DNA from 4 places in the Arthrobacter sp. FW306-07-I genome. Region 1 is predicted to be linked to each of the others. Evidence: riboswitches for the same ligand, from Rfam matches in the RefSeq annotation. Region 1 holds a riboswitch; each other region holds the start of a gene.
The links. A riboswitch is a leader RNA that binds a small molecule or an ion and turns the genes downstream of it on or off. The one in region 1 is predicted to bind S-adenosylmethionine.

Region 1 (4,205 bases):
GGAGCTGGCTGAACCTCGGAGGCTTTGACCAGGAACGTGTGGACCAAAACTGCCTGGTCCAGGAGTGCCTAGACCAGGAAGCTGCCCCGCAGCTGCGCCCCCAGTTGGCCTATCTCGGTGAGGAACCCGTCGTGGCCGATGGGTGCCTGGATGACGTGGACGTCCACCTCGCCGGGCAGCGCCTGCGCCAGTTCCCGGGACTGGGACGGGAAGTAGAGTCGGTCGGAGTCGACGGCGGCCACGAAGAAGCGTGCAGTAGCACCGGCCAGGGTTTCGGCCAGGGTTCCCCGTCCGCGGCAGACGTCGTGGCTCATCAACGCTTCGGTCAGGGCGATGTAGCTGTTGGCGTCAAAGCGCTTCACGAGCTTGTTGCCCTGGTGGTCCAGGTAGCTTTCCACCTGGTAGCGGCCACGGGCTGCCAGTACTTCCCCCTGAAGGGGCGACTCGGATGCCTGGGCCGCCCGGCCGAAGCGGCCTTCCAGTTCGGCGGCGGACCGGTAGGTGATGTGGGCGATGCGCCGGGCAAGGGCCAGGCCCTCTTCAGGACAGGGACCGCCGTAGTAGTCGCCGCCGTTGAAGTTTGGATCCTGCCGAATGGCCAGGGTCTGGGCCTGGGCAAAGGCGATTTGTTCTGCCGTGCTCGCAGCCCCCACGGCGATGACGGCACAGCGCTGCACCCTTTCCGGGTAGGTCACTGCCCATTCCAGCGCCCGGGCGCCGCCCATGGAGCCGCCAAGAACCGCGAACCAGCTCTTGATCCCCAACTGGTCCGCCAGCCGGGCCTCCGCCACGGTGCTGTCCCGCAGCGTGACCAGGGGGAAGCGGGAACCCCAGGGCGATCCGTCGGGGGCGGGCGATGAGGGGCCGGTGGAGCCGTAGCAGCCGCCCACAATGTTGATGGACACCACGAAGAAACGGTCCGTGTCCACGGGGGCACCGGGCCCGGCCAGCTGCTCCCACCAGCCTTCCTCGTCGGTGTCTCCGCGGGTTACGTGAGTGCTGCCCGTGAGCGCGTGCTCGATCAGGATGGCGTTGCTGGCGTCTGCGTTGAGGGTGCCCCAGGTTTCGTAGGCCAGCGTAACGTCGGGCAGGTATCCCCCGGCCTCGAGCTCCAGTTCCCCAATGGAGGCGTAGCGGACGATTCCGTGTTCGGGGATGGTGGTTGGGGCGACGGAAACCGTCATGGCAAGACCTCTTCTACGCGCTTGCCCGCCGTCAATTGACCGGCAGGCCAGGTCCTCACCCGGGGCACCCCACCGCGGAAGGAGGGTTGCCGGCCAGCAAGCCGGGGCTGTCGCTGGCACTCATGACCTGGATCGAGTGTACGAAACACCACCCGGTCCAAGCCAAGAGTGTGACTGGTTGTGACTTCCCGACTTGCTGCCTGCCCTGCCCTGCCGCCTAAGTGGCGCCCCGGCGTCGTACTTTAGGCTTCTAGGCGTCCTTCGCAGCCCTGAAGCCTGCTTCAAGGTCGGCGAGGATGTCGTCGATGTGTTCCAGGCCCACGGAAAGCCTGACAAGTCCCGGGTGCACCCCGGCCACCACCTGCTGCTCCGGCGAGAGCTGGCTGTGGGTGGTCGACGCCGGGTGGATGACCAGGGAGCGCACGTCGCCGATGTTGGCCACATGGGAGTGCAATTCCAAAGCGTCGACGAAGCGTTTGCCCGCCTCCGCTCCGCCGGCCAGGTTGAAGGCGACGACGGCGCCCGTCCCCTTGGGCCCATACTTGCGGCCACGCTCGTACCAGGGGCTGGACGGCAGCCCGGCGTAGGCGACCGATTCGACGTCGTCCCTTGCTTCAAGCCACCGCGCAACCTCCGCCGCGTTTGCAACATGGCGCTCCACCCGCAGGCTCAATGTCTCCAGGCCCTGGGAAATCAGGAAGGCGTTGAACGGCGAAACCGCCGAGCCCAGGTCCCGCAGGAGCTGGACCCGCGCCTTGAGGATGTAGGAGAGATTGGCACCGAGCGCTCCATCGGCTCCCAGGTCGCGGGCGTAGACCAATCCGTTGTACGTGGGATCCGGGGTGTTGAAGCCGGGGAACCGTTCCGGGTCCTTGCTGAAATCGAACTTGCCGGAATCGACGATCACGCCGGCGATGGCTGTGCCGTGGCCGCCCAGGTACTTGGTGGCCGAGTGGATCACGATGTCCGCTCCCCACTCCAGCGGCCGGATCAGGTACGGCGTCGAGAGGGTGTTGTCCACGATGAGGGGCACGCCGGCCTGGTGGGCGACTTCGGAGATGCCCTCGATGTCCAGGACGTCCTGGCGCGGGTTGGAGACCACTTCACCGAAGAAAAGCTTGGTGTTGGGCCGGACGGCGTTGCGCCACTGGTCCAGGTTGTCGGGGTCGTCCACGAACGTGACGGAGATGCCGAATTTTTTCAGGGTGTGGGCGAAAAGGTTGTAGGTGCCGCCGTAGAGGCTGGGGCTGGCTACGATGTGGTCGCCGGCCTCCGCAATGTTCAGGACCGCGAACGTTTCGGCGGCCTGGCCGGAACTCAGCAGCAGCGCGGCCAGGCCGCCTTCAAGGCTGGCAATCCGCTGTTCGACGGCGTCCTGCGTCGGGTTGCCGATGCGGGTGTAGATGGGCGCCAGTTCGGAGAGTGCAAAGCGGTTGGCTGCGCTCTCGGCCGTTGGGAAAACAAAGGACGTGGTTTGGTAGATGGGCAGGGCACGGGCTCCCGTTGCACTGTCCACTTCCTGGCCGGCGTGGATCTGGCGGGTTTCGAAGGACCAAGCGTTGGACATCCAAATCTCCTTTGACATGGGCCCGGCATGCTCAGGGGCAGTGCGGGCCGCGCTTGCTGTCGGCTCGTGCCGGACAGCCAGGTCCTCACCCGGGGCACCCCACCGCGGATGGAGGGTTGCCGGCCAGCGAGCCGGGGCTTGGCGCTGGCACTCATGACCTTCGCCAAGTCTAGGAAGCGGGGGCGCCCAACGCCATGAGTATGACGGGTCGTGACAAAAGCCTGGACGTGGAAACACACCGCCAGGACTGCAGCGTAGGTTTGCGAAGATTCGCACAGGGAATGCGAAGGATCGCCCGAGCTTCGGAAGATCGGGTTCCCGTCCCCGATAGATTTGAACGGGGAAAACCCCCTCGTTTCTCACAGTCAAAAAAGGACGGACGTTCCGTTGCCTCCGATTCTGCGCCCTGCCGCACGTGCCACTGCTCTATACATTGCATTGGTCTGTTCAATGCTGGGAGCGGTGCTTCTCCCTGCTCCCATCGCCAGCGCCGCGGGGGCTGACAAGGGTGATTACATTGTCCGGTTCCCCGCGGCAGCGGACGTCAGGCAAGAGAGCAGTGCACTGCGCGGCCAAGGTATTGGCGTTAGCCGTATGTTCGAGAATGCGATCAAGGGAGCTGCGATAAAAGCCACCCCGGCGCAAGCCTCAGCCCTGATGCGGTCCGGCAAAGCCGTTGCCGTTGAGCCGGACCAACCCGTCACGGTCTACAGCACAACCCAGGAGCAGGCGCCATGGGGACTGGACCGGATAGATCAACAATCGCTGCCCCTATCCAGCACGTACACGCCCTCCGGCACCGGGCAAGGCGTGAGCGTCTATGTACTCGACACTGGGATCCTCGCATCCCACGTCGACTTCGGCGGCCGGGTTGCGGCAGGTTGGACGGCGAAGTCCGACGGCCTCGGGTCCAGCGACTGCAACGGACATGGCACCCATGTCGCCGGCACTATCGGCGGTTCAACCTATGGCGTGGCAAAACTCGCGACTTTGATCCCGGTGCGGGCACTGGCCTGTGACGGCACAGGCCTCTACTCGGACGTTATTGCAGGACTCGATTGGATTGCAGGGGACCACCGTGCCGGGACTCCGGCTGTGGTGAACCTCAGCATTGGCGGCCCCACGAGCAGCACCTTGGACGCTGCCGTGGAGGCGGTAATCGCCGACGGTATTTCCGCGGTTGTTGCTGCAGGTAACAGTGCCACCGATGCATGCACGGCTTCCCCCGCCAGGATTCCGGCGGCAATCACGGTCGCTGCCAGCGATTCCACGGACCACCAGGCCAGCTTCTCAAACTTCGGCAGTTGCGTGGATCTTTACGCCCCCGGCGTTGGCATCACATCCGATTGGTACACCTCCCCGGCCGCCACCGCATCTCTAAGCGGGACCTCAATGGCCACTCCCCATGTGGCAGGCGCTGCTGCCCTCATGCTCTCGCAGAACCCGCTGCTCTC
Region 2 (4,205 bases), 1.0 Mb from region 1:
TGACGACGTAGTCAACACGGCCGCCGAGCAGGTCGGTGGCCTTGCCTTTTCCTTCGTCGCCCCACTGGGCTCCTACGATCACAATTGCTGGCATGGGATCCTCCCCCATTCGTTCGGGCTGCCGGGTTGCCACGAGGTGGCGGGCCATGCAGCACCGTTCATGAGAATGCCCCGAACATACCGGCCTTCACACAGCCGCAGCACGGCACGGCGAAGGAAGAGTTCCGGGGCTCTTACCACCCAAGTTTAGCCGATGGGGCACTTGGTCCTTTGTTGGCCCCGCCGCGGCCCGTCATGCGGGAAGGGCCGCGGCGGGCCTGGTCAGAACCGCCGCCGCGCTGCTATTCGTCCTCAGCCTCCCCGGCGGGCCGGGACGTCTGCTCGGCGAGGGTGTCCCAGAAGGAAATGTCGGCGTCGGCAATCGAACCGTCAGCAATGGCGGCGGCGGTGGACGTCAGCGTGGTGACCGTCTGCTTGATCAGATAGCCGTTGCTGCGCTGGCCCAGTGCGTAGCCGTCCAGGTAGTGGTCGGACATGCCGCGCATCTCGAAGAGCAAGGTGGCAATGCCGTATTCCACGGAGATGCCGTTGCGGCTGATGGTTTCGGCGCTGCCGCCCTGGTATTTGCCCAGGTGGCCCCAACCGGTGGAGTCGACGTTGTTGAAGACCACGGCGCCCAACTGCTTGGACTTTTCGACGACGGCCGGGTCGGCGTTGGGGGTGGTGGGGTACAGGATGGAGCCGGAAACCAGCTTGCCGTCGCGCTCCGCCCGGGTGCCCTGGTGGTGCAGGTCGATCATGTAGTCGATCCGGTACTTGCGCATCACGTTGTTGTGCAGCGCCTGGGTCTCCGGCTGGATCTTGGCCACGTGGTCGCGGTTCAGGTCCACGCCCTCGGCGTTGTAGCGGGTGAGGTGCCGGTCCCCCTTGGCGAGGTAGTTGTCCAGGGAGAAGTTCACGTCCCCCATGGCGCCGTCCGCGTTGAGCATGGGCACCACCAGGATGTTCGCGCCTTTGAGGATGTCCGCCGACTTGCCGGCGCCCAGGTGCTTGATGAACTCCATGGCGCCCTCGGTGGTGAGCTGTTCGTTGCCGTGCTGCTGGGTCAGGTAAAGGATGGTGGGCTTGGCCGGGTCCGAGATGTACTTGACCAGGTGGATGTCGCGGCCCTTGACGGTCTGGCCGATGACTTCCAGTTCCATGGCGGGCTGGCGGGCGTCCTGGTCCTTCAGGAAGGAAACCATCTGGTCATAAGTGGCCAGCTTTGTTGTGGTGATCTGTCCGTTGCCGTCATAGCTGGGGCCCTCGCCCACTGCATTTGCCAGCGGGGCCGGTCCCGCCACGACGGCGAGCGCCAGAACGCCGGAAAGGGCAAGGTTCCTGAGGTTTGCCAGGGGTTTGTTCACGGTGCATGACCTCTTCATTGAGTGCGGTGGTTCTTTGGGTCGAGTGGGTGGCAGCCGCCATGTCCCTCATTCGGCTGTGACAAGAAGCCAACCAAGCTGGACATAATCTGTCAATATACTGGACGAAACCTGTAAGGATGCAAACAGGAGCGCAGAAGTAAAAGAAGGCCTGCCTGGCGCGACACAAAGTGGACCGGACTTGCCCGCGTGGAGCGTCTCGATTTAAGTGGGAGGGAACCATCCGGAGCGGCCGAGAGACCTGGCTCGATGACGCCGCAGCAACCCCGGTCCGGCAGGATTCCTGCCGGCCGAAGGTGCTACTGCCAGGACCGATGGAAAGGAAGATTCCAGCATGTCACTGAACACCGACCACATCCGCGTCACCCACGCCGGTTCCCTGCCCCGCACCCCGGAACTCATCGCGGCGAACGCCGCCAAGGAAGCCGATGGCATCACCCCGGAATTCCTCCAACTGCTTGAGGCCTCCGTGGTGGACGTGGTGCAGCGCCAGAAGGACCTGGGCATCGACATCCCCAACGACGGCGAATACGGACACGCCATGTCCAGTTCCGTGGATTACGGTGCTTGGTGGAACTACTCCTTCGCACGCCTCGGCGGCTTGGAGCCCACCAATGTGGACCGCTGGGCCGAAGCCGGGGTCCGCCGCTCGTCACCCGGCCATGTGGTCCTGACGTCCTTCCCCGACCGCCGGGATCGGCAGGCGTTCAACGAGGCGTACAACGATCCTTCCTCCGGCATCCTCACCCACCGCAAGAGCGTCGCCCAGCCCAAGATCGCCGGGCCCCTGACCTACACCGGCCAGGATCTGGTGGCATCGGATATCAGGAACTTGAAGACCGGACTGGCCGCCGCAGGCCTCTCAGACGGTTTCGTGGCGTCCCTCTCCCCCGGCTCCTGCGCCAGGGTAGCCAACGAGTACTACAAGTCCGACGAGGAACTCGTCTACGCCTGCGCCGACGCCATGCGGGAGGAATACAAGGCGATCATCGACGCCGGGCTCACCGTGCAGCTCGATGACCCGTCCTTGGCCGAGAGCTGGGACCAGATCAACCCCGAGCCCTCCCTGGAGGACTACCTGAAGTTCATCCAACTGCGCATCGAGGCCACCAACTGGGCCCTCCGGGATCTCCCCCAGGAACAGATCCGGCTGCACGTCTGCTGGGGATCCTGGCATGGCCCGCACACCACGGACATCCCCTTCGCGGACATTATCGGCTCCGTGCTGCAGGTCAACGCCGGGGCGTACTCCTTCGAGGCCGCCAACGTGCGCCATGAACACGAATGGCGGGTCTGGGAGGACACCAAGCTGCCCGAGGGCAAGGTCATCATTCCGGGCGTCGTGTCGCATGCCACCAACGTGGTGGAGCACCCTGACCTGGTGGCGGACCGCATCGTGCGTTTCGCCGACGTGGTGGGCCGGGAGAACGTCATTGCCTCCACCGACTGCGGCCTGGGCGGCCGGGTGCACCCGCAGATCGCCTTCGCCAAGCTGGAAGCGCTGGGCGAGGGCGCCCGTCGGGCCACCAACCGGCTCTGGTAATCCGCTTGCCATCCGGGGCGCCGGCTGTTCCTTCCATCACCGGAAAGGGGCGGCCGGCGTTTCGCTTCCCGGGTCTTGCTAAACTGGGGAAGGCCGGCGAGGTCCGGCCCACCCCAACCAACCGCTGCTGATGCGTTTGCGCTTGCCCGCGCCCTCATCTGCCGGCGGCAGCAACGCCAATCCCCGCAGGAGAACCAGCACTTCATGACAGCCCTGGCCCCCGAAACATTCCACGAACAGCTCATGAGCCGCCGCTACGAACCCAGCGTTGCAGCCGTCAACGAACTCTGCGATTCCCTGCGGGAGACCAAACCAGGAACCGTGGTCCCCTACGTCGACCCCATGCACGACGTTGAGGAATGCCGCATCATCAGCCTCTACTCCAACATCGGCGAGGCGGATCCGTCCGGCTTCATCACCGCCGGCGACCAGGACGCCGCAACCCGGATGCTGGGCATCCAGTGGAAGCTGGGCCTGCGCCCAGAGTTCGTGATGCCTTGGAACGTCCACCCCTGGCACGTTCCCGGCGAAGCCAACGGGAAGTTCACCCCCGACCAGGTCCAGGCCGGCCTCAAGCCCCTGCTGAAGTTCCTGGCCTTGGTCCCCCGCGCATCGGTCATCGTGGCGCACGGCACCGAAGCCAACCGCCTGGCCAACCTGCTGCTGAAGACCGAGGTTCCCCTGCTGTGGCGCCGCGGCCTGAAGACCTACAAGGTCCGCTCGCTGAGCGGCCGCGCGTTCGCCGGTTCCCCTGCACGCCAGGAGGAGTTCCTCGAGGACATGCGGACGGCGTATGCAGACGCCATGGCCCGGACCGGCATCGCGAAGCCCTGAATCGTCGGCGCTCAGCCTGTGGCATCGGAGTCGGTAAACGAAATTCCCGGTGCCGATTCGTCTTCGGCTTCAACCCAGGTGGTGAAGTCGGCGTACGACATCCAGGAGTAGTAGTCACAGAACCTGAGACACGCTTTTTCCTGCTTTCCCACGCTTCGCGCAGCTCCTCCTTTCTTCCTCTAGCCCTTTGATTCTTTTAACCGAAATCAGGGACGGCGCATTCCAGTCCAGGGACGACGGCGGGCGGTCACCTTTTCGCCAAAAGGTGACCGCCCGCCGTCGTCATATATGGGGCCCTCGGTGGGGACTTAGGAGCCTTCGATGGCTGCCTTTGCCCTGGGGTCGGAATCGTTGAGGAACTTCTCGATCCGCTCCGGTTCGTCCGCCTCCCCGATGGCGGCCGA
Region 3 (4,205 bases), 1.9 Mb from region 1:
GCCACACCAGCAGGGGGAAGGAGTCCTCGAACTGCGACGGCAGGACCCGGAACCTGGTCACGGCACCAACTGCATACACTGCAAGGGTCGCGGCCAGCACCCAGACGGCCTTTCCGCGGTTCAATGCGGCCAGGATCAGCGGGCTGACCAGCAAGAGCACCACGTAGAGGCCCATGACGTTGAATTGCCAGGGCCCAAACTGCAGCAGCACGATGGCCGGCAGCACCTGGGGCGGCACGGGGAACTGGAACAAGGACGACATGCCCGCATAGAGGTCGTAGGTCCGGCCGGCACCGTTGTGCCCGGCGCCGCCGGTTCCCTGGTCCACGAAGGTTGTGAGCGCCTCGGCGTGGAAGAACGGGAGCAGGGACAGCAGGAAGACCCCGATCAGCACGGCGAGCGCCGTCAGGTAGAGCTTGCCTGCGCGGCGTGACGTGAGGTCCAAAACCCGGCCGAAGTCCTCCTTTGCCTTGGGCCCCTACACCATGCCCACCACCAGTCCGGAGAAGAGGACGAACAGCTCTGCGCCTGACACGAAGCCCACGGCCTCCTGCGTGAGCAACTGGAACAGCGAGGCCATGCCCAGGTGGTTGACCACCACGAAGACGATGGCCATTCCGCGCAGCAGGTCAACGCGCGAGTCCCTGGTGGAAGGATCCTGGTAGCTCCAGGCTGTGGCTGCATTGATTCTGCGCGGAACCTGCCACAGGGCCACCAGGAGGATGACCATGGCGGCGGCAACAGTCCAGGCAGCAGGCCCGGACAGGGTGTTGGCGCGGACATAAGTGCCGGTGGGTGCCTGATCGGTGACAGGGCCGGTCACCATCGGGGAGGCCTTCAGCCTGTCCCCCGCGGCCTTGGCAATGTCCGGGTTTCCGGTGAGCAGCCAGCTGATGCTCGCCACGCCGGTGTCCCTGGTGCTGGTGCGTTCGTCCCATACGACGGCGGCCGTGCGTGCGAACTCCGGAGAGGTGGCAGTTCCCACCACCTGGTCCCACCAGCCGGTTTTGATGCCGGCTTCGGGCGCGCCGCCGGTTGAAGGGCTGTAGAACGCCGCGGTCTGCAGGAGGAAAGGCTTCCTGCGCCCCTCCGAGTAGGTGGCGTAGAAGTTTTCGCTTCCGGAGGCTGTCAGCATCTCCTCAAGCTCACCGGCCCGCGGCAAAGTGTTGACGGCGGCCCCGCCGGCGGTGTCGTCGTGGTAGGCGGCCAGGCCCACCCAGTCCACGGCGTCGTCACCCGGGTAGTAGGGTGCGTAGGCGTTGTCGCTTCCGGTCCAGGCCCCGTCCCCGTTGGTGTCCAGGAGCGCGAACCCCTCACTTCCTGGCTGCGGCGCATTCCGGCTCCGGTCAAAGGGGTAGTCCTTGCCCAGGTAAGGCGCCCACACCATGGCGGCCCGGCCGCCGTCGTACTTCTTGAATGCCCTGGACACCTCCTGGAAAGCCTGGCGGTACTCGGCGGACTGCTGGCCCCAACCCACCCAGCTTGTGTTCATGTCAGGGGCGAACCGGATCAGCAGCTGGCTCTTGAACCCGGATGTGAGAGTGTGCACCTGCTGCGCAAAGGCTTCGGCTTCTGCAGTGCCGAGCTGGTCCAGCGGCACCGAGGGCTTGACCGTAAGCAGGGCGTGGGCACCTTTGGCTGCGGCCTGCTGCAGGAAGCCGTCGACGTCGTTCCGTTCGGAATCACGGAACGGAAGGGTGATGTCGTGGCCGAAGACAGCAGGGGTGGCGCCCAGCCGGTCACTGAAGCCTGCAGCGGTATCCTCGCCCCACTCGAGCACCGCACCCAGCCACGGCTTGCCGCTGTCGGGTGCAGCCTGCGCCGGACCTGCCGGCGCCAGCACGGCCAGGAAGGCGATGACGATGGCCGCTAGAAAGGCAGCCACAGAGCGCGGACGGTTTACGTGGCTGGTGGCGCGGTGATGCGATGTGATTGCCCGCATGCTGACAAGGACCCCCGGTACTCTTTGCTCTGCTGCCCGTTGCTTAGGCGACGGGGTGGTGCCCCCGGTAAGAACTTTATCCGGCGGCCGGCCCGTGCGTATCGCCTGGCCGTCCGGTGAATTACGGAACATGACGACGGCGGCGGTGCGGCCTGGGAGCGCAGGTGTTACGTTTTTGGGGAGTAATGAGTACCGGTGTGAAGCCCTGACTGGCCGGTCGGCAACCCTCCCTTTCGCGGCGGGGTGCCTCAGGTGAATACTCGGCATATCGACCGATTCGAGCTGCAAGCGTGAAAGAAGGAGATCCGTCGTGTCCGACGCACCCGCCTCTGAGGAAAGACTGTCCTACCGCCTGATTACCGGCGCGGACAACCGTGAGTTCTGCGAGCGGATCTCCGCTGCACTCGCGGACGGTTACGTGCTGCACGGCAGCCCCGCAGCAACCTTCAATGGCACCACCGTCATCGTGGCGCAGGCCATCGTCCTTCCGGCCGCGATCGCCTCGGCAGACGCCGCCGTTGCAACGGCCGTTGACGAGCTTGAGGGCGAGTTCGACGGCGAGTTTGATGGCGAGGGCCACGCATGAGCTACGCCGGAGACCTGACGCCGCAGGAAGCCTGGGCCAAGCTGGAGCAGGGCGCCGTCCTGGTGGACGTCCGTACCGAGGGCGAATGGGCCCACATCGGCATCCCGGACACCAAGGCCACGGACAACGACCCACTCTTCATCCAGTGGACCTTCCCCGGCGGCATCCCCAACCCAGACTTCATCAAGGATCTGACGGACCAGGCGCCGGAGGACCCGGGCACGGAACTGGTGTTCCTGTGCCGCTCCGGCAAGCGCTCCGTCGCCGCTGCCACCGCCGCCACCCAGGCGGGTTTCACCGCCTACAGCGTCCTCGAGGGCTTCGAGGGCGATCCCGACCGCTTCGGCGAGCGGACCGTCAATGGCTGGAAAAACCGCGGCCTGCCCACCAACCTCGGAAAGAACTAAGTGAGCTTCAACCACGACGCCCCCAGCTGGAACCCCGACACCCAGGCCGTCCGCGGCGGGCTGGACCGCAGCAACTTCCAGGAAACGTCCGAGGCCATCTTCCTCAACTCCGGCTTCGTCTACGAATCCGCAGCCGCTGCTGAACGCGCCTTCACCGGCGAAGACGAGCGCTTTGTCTACTCCCGCTACGGCAACCCGTCCGTGGCCACGTTCCAGGAACGGCTCCGGCTGCTCGAAGGCACCGAAGCGTGCTTCGCGACGGCGTCGGGCATGTCCGCGGTGTTCACCGCCCTGGGCGCCCTGCTGGCAGCCGGCGACCGTGTAGTGGCCGCCCGCTCGCTGTTCGGTTCCTGCTTCGTGGTCCTGAACGAGATCCTGCCCCGGTGGGGCGTGGAGACCGTGTTCGTGGACGGCCCGGACCTGGACCAGTGGCGCGAAGCGCTCTCCAAGCCCACCACGGCTGTCTTCTTCGAATCCCCATCCAATCCCATGCAGGAAATCGTGGACATCGCCGCGGTCAGCGACCTGGCGCACGCGGCCGGGGCCACCGTGGTGGCGGACAACGTCTTTGCCACTCCCCTGCTGCAGCGCTGCGGTGACCTGGGCGCGGACGTCATCGTCTACTCCGGCACCAAGCACATCGATGGCCAGGGCCGGGTGATGGGCGGTGCCATCCTGGGCACCAAGGAGTTCATTGACGGCCCCGTAAAGCAGCTGATGCGCCACACCGGCCCCGCCCTGTCCCCGTTCAACGCCTGGGTCCTGACCAAGGGCCTGGAAACCATGGGGCTGCGCGTCAACCACTCCTCCGCCACGGCCCTCCGGCTTGCCGAGTGGCTGGAGGAGCAGCCGGCCGTGAGCTGGGTGAAGTATCCGCTGCTGAAATCGCACCCGCAGTACGGGCTGGCGGCGAAGCAGATGAGCGCAGGCGGCACCGTCCTGACCCTGGAGCTTGCCCCGTCGGGCGGACGCTCCGGCAAGGAAGCCGCCTTCGCCCTGCTGGACGGGCTGCGGATCATCGACATCTCCAACAACCTGGGCGATTCCAAGTCGCTGATCACGCATCCCGCCACCACCACGCACCGTGCCATGGGGCCGGAAGGACGCGCGGCCATTGGCCTGAGCGACGGCGTGGTCCGCCTCTCCGTGGGACTGGAGGATGCGGACGACCTCATCCGCGACCTGGAGCAGGCGCTCAAGCAGATCTAATTTTTCGACGCGCTGCGGTGTTCCCGCGGCGCATATTCCCTGGCGCGGCCCGAATGTGGGC
Region 4 (4,205 bases), 1.3 Mb from region 1:
ATCCCGGCTCACCGGGATCGCCCACCTGCGCGGACACGAGACGGACAGGCTCGCTGCATTGGTGGCGGAAATCAACCGGCTCGGCGGGGACGCAGAGGAAACCAGCGACGGCCTGGTGATCCGGCCCGCCGCGCTGCACGCCGGCGTCGTCCGCAGCTACGCGGACCATCGAATGGCCACCGCAGGCGCCATCCTGGGCCTGGCAGTGGAGGGCGTACAGGTGGAGGACATCGCCACCACCGCCAAAACCATGCCCGATTTCCCCCAGCTGTGGACAGGCATGCTGGCCCAGGACGCCGCTGCGGCATCCGGACCGGAGGAGCCCAGCGGTGGCACGGCGCACTGACTCCTGGGACGAGTCCGACGTCCGTATCAGGCCCAACAAGAAGGGCTCCAGGCCCCGCACCAAGGACCGTCCCAGCCACGACGATGCGGTCACCGGACGGATCATCACGGTGGACCGGGGGCGGTACACCGCAGTCGTGGGTGAGGACTCGAACAACGAACGCGTGGTCATTGCGGCACGCGCCCGCGAACTTCGCCGCTCGCCGGTGGTTGCCGGCGACTTCGTCTCGCTCGTGGGGGACGTCTCCGGGGCACCGGACACGCTGGCGCGCCTGGTGAAGATCCAGGACCGCAAAACGCTCCTGCGGCGCAGCGCCGACGACACGGATCCAATCGAACGTGCCGTGGTGGCCAACGCGGACCAGCTGGTGATCGTGGTGGCGGCCGCCAATCCGGAGCCGCGGACCGGATTCATCGACCGTGCCTTGGTGGCTGCGTACGACGCCGGTATCGAGCCGATCCTGCTGGTCACCAAGGCCGACGTCAAGGATCCAGCGGAACTGCTGTCCAACTACACCCACCTGGATTTCCCGGTGATCATCAGCCGAACCGCTGACGCCCAGGCCTCCGGGATCGACGCGCGCTCCGACGACGGCCTCTCGGCCCGGCTGGACAGCACCGCGGTGGCAGCCCTCCGCGCCCACCTGGGCGGCAAGGTCACCGTCATGCTCGGGCACTCAGGCGTGGGCAAGTCCACCATGGTGAACGCGCTTACTGGGGCCGAGCGGGCCACCGGCGGAGTGAACGCCGTGACGGGACGGGGCCGGCACACGTCGTCCTCTGCCCTGGCGCTGCGCCTCGCGGACGCTCCGGCCGGCAGCTGGATCATTGATACTCCGGGCATCCGGTCCTTCGGCCTCGCCCACGTGGACCCCGACCGGATCCTGCGCTCCTTCCCCGACCTCTCCCCCGGCATCGAGAACTGCGAACGGGGCTGCAAGCACACGGCAATTGCAGTGAACTGCGGCCTCGACGACTGGGTGGCGGGCGGACACGCAGGTCCCACCGGTCCCGCCCGGTTGGCGTCGCTGCGGCGGCTGCTCGGCACGGATCCAAGGTTGGAAGCACAGGAAACCAAGGAGCTCGGCAGCGTCAACTGACGCGTTCTCCCCGGCAGAAGCGTGCGCAGACTGTAGTTTGGAACCATGATCCAACCCGCTTCGAGCTACAACGATGACCTGCGCCTGGCACATGTCCTGGCCGACTCCGTGGATGACCAGACCATGAGCCGCTTCAAGGCCCTGGACCTCCACGTCGAGACCAAGCCGGACCTGACGCCGGTCACCGATGCGGACAAGGCCGCCGAAGAAGCCATCCGCGGCCAGCTCTCGCGTTCCCGCCCCCGGGACGCGGTCCTGGGCGAGGAGTTCGGCAGCACGGGACACGGGTCGCGGCGCTGGATCATCGACCCCATTGACGGGACCAAGAACTTCGTCCGCGGCGTTCCGGTCTGGGCTACCCTTATCGCCCTCGTCGACGAGGGCGAGCCGGTGGTGGGCGTGGTCAGCGCCCCGGCCCTGGGCAAGCGCTGGTGGGCGGCGAAGGGTATGGGCGCATACATGGGCAGGTCCCTGGCAGCTGCCACCCGGCTCCGCGTCTCCAACGTCTCGACACTATCGGACGCCTCCCTCTCTTACTCCAGCCTCACGGGCTGGAAGGAACGGGGAAACCTTGACGAGTTCCTGGGCCTCACCGAGGACGTGTGGCGGACCCGTGCCTTTGGCGATTTCTGGTCGTACTGCATGGTGGCGGAGGGCTCCGTGGACATCGCCTGCGAACCGGAACTGAACCTCTACGACATGGCCGCCCTTGTGCCGATCGTCGTGGAGGCCGGCGGCCGTTTCACGTCGCTGGAAGGCGAGGACGGCCCCTTCGGCGGGAACGCGCTGGCCACCAACTCGATCCTGCACTCAGAGGTATTGCACCGCCTGAACCCTTATTTGGACGATTTGCTGTAACGGTTGGCTTTTCCCCGAAAAAACGAATAAAGCAGCGGCGGACACCTCCCGATGGGGGTGTCCGCCGCCGTTTATTCGAAATCGCGTAACAAACCGCTTAACAATCGCTGCGGGTTCAGTCCTGTCAGCCGCATGTCCTACGCTTTTATCCAGGTCACGAGTGCCAGCGCTAAACCCCGGTTTGCTGGCCGGCAACCCTCCATTCGCGGTGGGGTGCCCCGGGTGACGACCAGGCCGGTCCGGAGCGGATGCGGCAAGCGCGGATTCCACTATGCCGGAGTCCTGTATTCAAGTGAGGTCTCTGTGACAACTGCCACCGTCTCCCCCCAGCCCGTCAGCACCGAAGCGGCAGTTGCTGAACGGCATGCCGTTGCCGGCCGGCCCCTCGCGGCAGTCACCGGAGCCGAGATCCAGGCGCCGCTGATCACCGGCGGCCACGTGCGGTACGCAAACCTGGATTACGGCGCCTCGGCCCCTGCACTCTCCGTGGTGTCCGCCTACCTGAACGAAATCCTGCCCTACTACGCCAGCGTCCACCGGGGGGCAGGATACGCCTCCCAGATCAGCACCTCTGTCTACGAGAACGCGCGCACCATCGTCCGCGATTTCGTCGGCGGCCGCCCGGACGACTCGGTCATTTTCACCCGCAACACCACCGACTCGCTGAACCTCCTGGCAGGTTGCCTCCCGGTCACCCATGGCCGCCCTGACGGCGATGTCCTCTACCTGGACATCGAACACCACGCGAACCTGCTGCCGTGGCAGGGCGTGCCGCACCGCAGCATCGTGGCCGCGGAGACGATCACCGGCACCCTCGACGCCGTCCGCGCGGAGCTGGAGCAGGGCGGGGTCAGCCTGCTGGCCGTCACCGGCGCTTCAAACGTCACCGGCGAGATCCTTCCCATCCGCGCCCTGGCCGCGCTGGCCCACCAGCACGGCGCACGGATCGTGGTGGATGCGGCCCAGCTGGCACCGCACCGCCGGGTGGACATCAGCACGGATGACATCGACTACCTCGCGTTTTCCGGCCACAAGCTTTACGCACCGTTCGGCGCCGGCGTCCTGGTGGGACGGCCTGACTGGCTGGACGCGGGCGTCCCGCACCTTGCCGGCGGCGGCGCGGTCAAGGAAGCAAGGCTCGACGGCGTCAGCTGGGCCAGCGGCCCGGCCCGCCATGAGGGGGGCTCGCCGAACGTCCTCGGAGCCGCCACGCTGGCCCGCGCCACCCAGGTCATTGCTGAGCTCGACCAGGACCGGTGGCACGCCCACGAAGCCGCGATCCGCTCCTTCCTGGTGGAGGGCCTGCAGGACATCGACGGCGTTACCGTGCACCAGATCTTCAAGGACAGCAACCCGGAAACGGACACCATCGGCGTGGTTAACTTCTCCGTGGAGGGCTACGACGCGGGGCTGGTGGCCGCCTATCTCGCCGCCGAGCACGGCGTGGGCCTGCGCGATGGACGCTTCTGCGCCCATCCCCTGCTGAAGCGCCTTGGCCTGCCGTCCGGTTCGCTCCGCGCAAGTTTTGGCATCGGCTCACGGCTGGAGGATGCCGAACGCCTCCTCGCCGGTATCCGTGCGCTGCGCAGCAACGGGCTGGGGTGGGACTACGTGGTGGACGCTGGGCGCTGGGTCCCCGCCAACGACTTCCGCACCTACCCGCACTGGGCGCCCAACACGCCGGGAACGGCCGGCGCGGCCCCCTGCATCGACGACTGAGCAGCTACAGCAAAGAGGGTGCCCCTTGGGGCACCAGCCGGTGACCGTCCGTGCGGTACATTCGAGAGACGTCCACATCGGCAGCACACGAAGGAGGCCACGCTTGGTTCGGGGTGGCCCCAGGCTCGATCACGGGCGGCGCCGGGAGCTTGGCCAGAGCTTCCAGGACGGCGGCGGGCACTA

Region 2: linked by a shared signal. The riboswitch ahead of LFT46_RS02500 (cobalamin-independent methionine synthase II family protein) and the one ahead of LFT46_RS06970 (bifunctional o-acetylhomoserine/o-acetylserine sulfhydrylase) in region 1 are both predicted to bind S-adenosylmethionine.
Region 3: linked by a shared signal. The riboswitch ahead of LFT46_RS18805 (DUF1737 domain-containing protein) and the one ahead of LFT46_RS06970 (bifunctional o-acetylhomoserine/o-acetylserine sulfhydrylase) in region 1 are both predicted to bind S-adenosylmethionine.
Region 4: linked by a shared signal. The riboswitch ahead of LFT46_RS12980 (aminotransferase class V-fold PLP-dependent enzyme) and the one ahead of LFT46_RS06970 (bifunctional o-acetylhomoserine/o-acetylserine sulfhydrylase) in region 1 are both predicted to bind S-adenosylmethionine.

What each region holds. Positions count from the first base shown of each region.
Region 1 covers NZ_CP084550.1:1,524,812-1,529,016, reverse strand. Annotated here, with positions in the region: gene metX (homoserine O-acetyltransferase MetX) at 69-1,184, opposite strand; SAM riboswitch class IV at 1,197-1,312, opposite strand; gene LFT46_RS06970 (bifunctional o-acetylhomoserine/o-acetylserine sulfhydrylase) at 1,435-2,751, opposite strand; SAM riboswitch class IV at 2,796-2,910, opposite strand; gene LFT46_RS06965 (S8 family peptidase) at 3,214-4,205, shown strand, end outside.
Region 2 covers NZ_CP084550.1:506,724-510,928, reverse strand. Annotated here, with positions in the region: gene LFT46_RS02510 (adenylosuccinate synthase) at 1-94, opposite strand, end outside; gene LFT46_RS02505 (M14 family zinc carboxypeptidase) at 342-1,424, opposite strand; SAM riboswitch class I at 1,641-1,745, shown strand; gene LFT46_RS02500 (cobalamin-independent methionine synthase II family protein) at 1,759-2,967, shown strand; gene LFT46_RS02495 (uracil-DNA glycosylase) at 3,172-3,801, shown strand; gene LFT46_RS02490 (hypothetical protein) at 3,813-3,953, opposite strand; gene LFT46_RS02485 (DUF3151 domain-containing protein) at 4,110-4,205, opposite strand, start outside.
Region 3 covers NZ_CP084550.1:4,035,417-4,039,621, forward strand. Annotated here, with positions in the region: partial or broken gene opgC (OpgC domain-containing protein) at 1-1,942, opposite strand, end outside; SAM riboswitch class IV at 2,124-2,239, shown strand; gene LFT46_RS18805 (DUF1737 domain-containing protein) at 2,253-2,528, shown strand; gene LFT46_RS18810 (rhodanese-like domain-containing protein) at 2,525-2,935, shown strand; gene LFT46_RS18815 (O-succinylhomoserine sulfhydrylase) at 2,936-4,144, shown strand.
Region 4 covers NZ_CP084550.1:2,804,033-2,808,237, forward strand. Annotated here, with positions in the region: gene aroA (3-phosphoshikimate 1-carboxyvinyltransferase) at 1-346, shown strand, start outside; gene rsgA (ribosome small subunit-dependent GTPase A) at 330-1,445, shown strand; gene hisN (histidinol-phosphatase) at 1,491-2,303, shown strand; SAM riboswitch class IV at 2,456-2,569, shown strand; gene LFT46_RS12980 (aminotransferase class V-fold PLP-dependent enzyme) at 2,607-4,022, shown strand; gene LFT46_RS12985 (class I SAM-dependent methyltransferase) at 4,126-4,205, shown strand, end outside.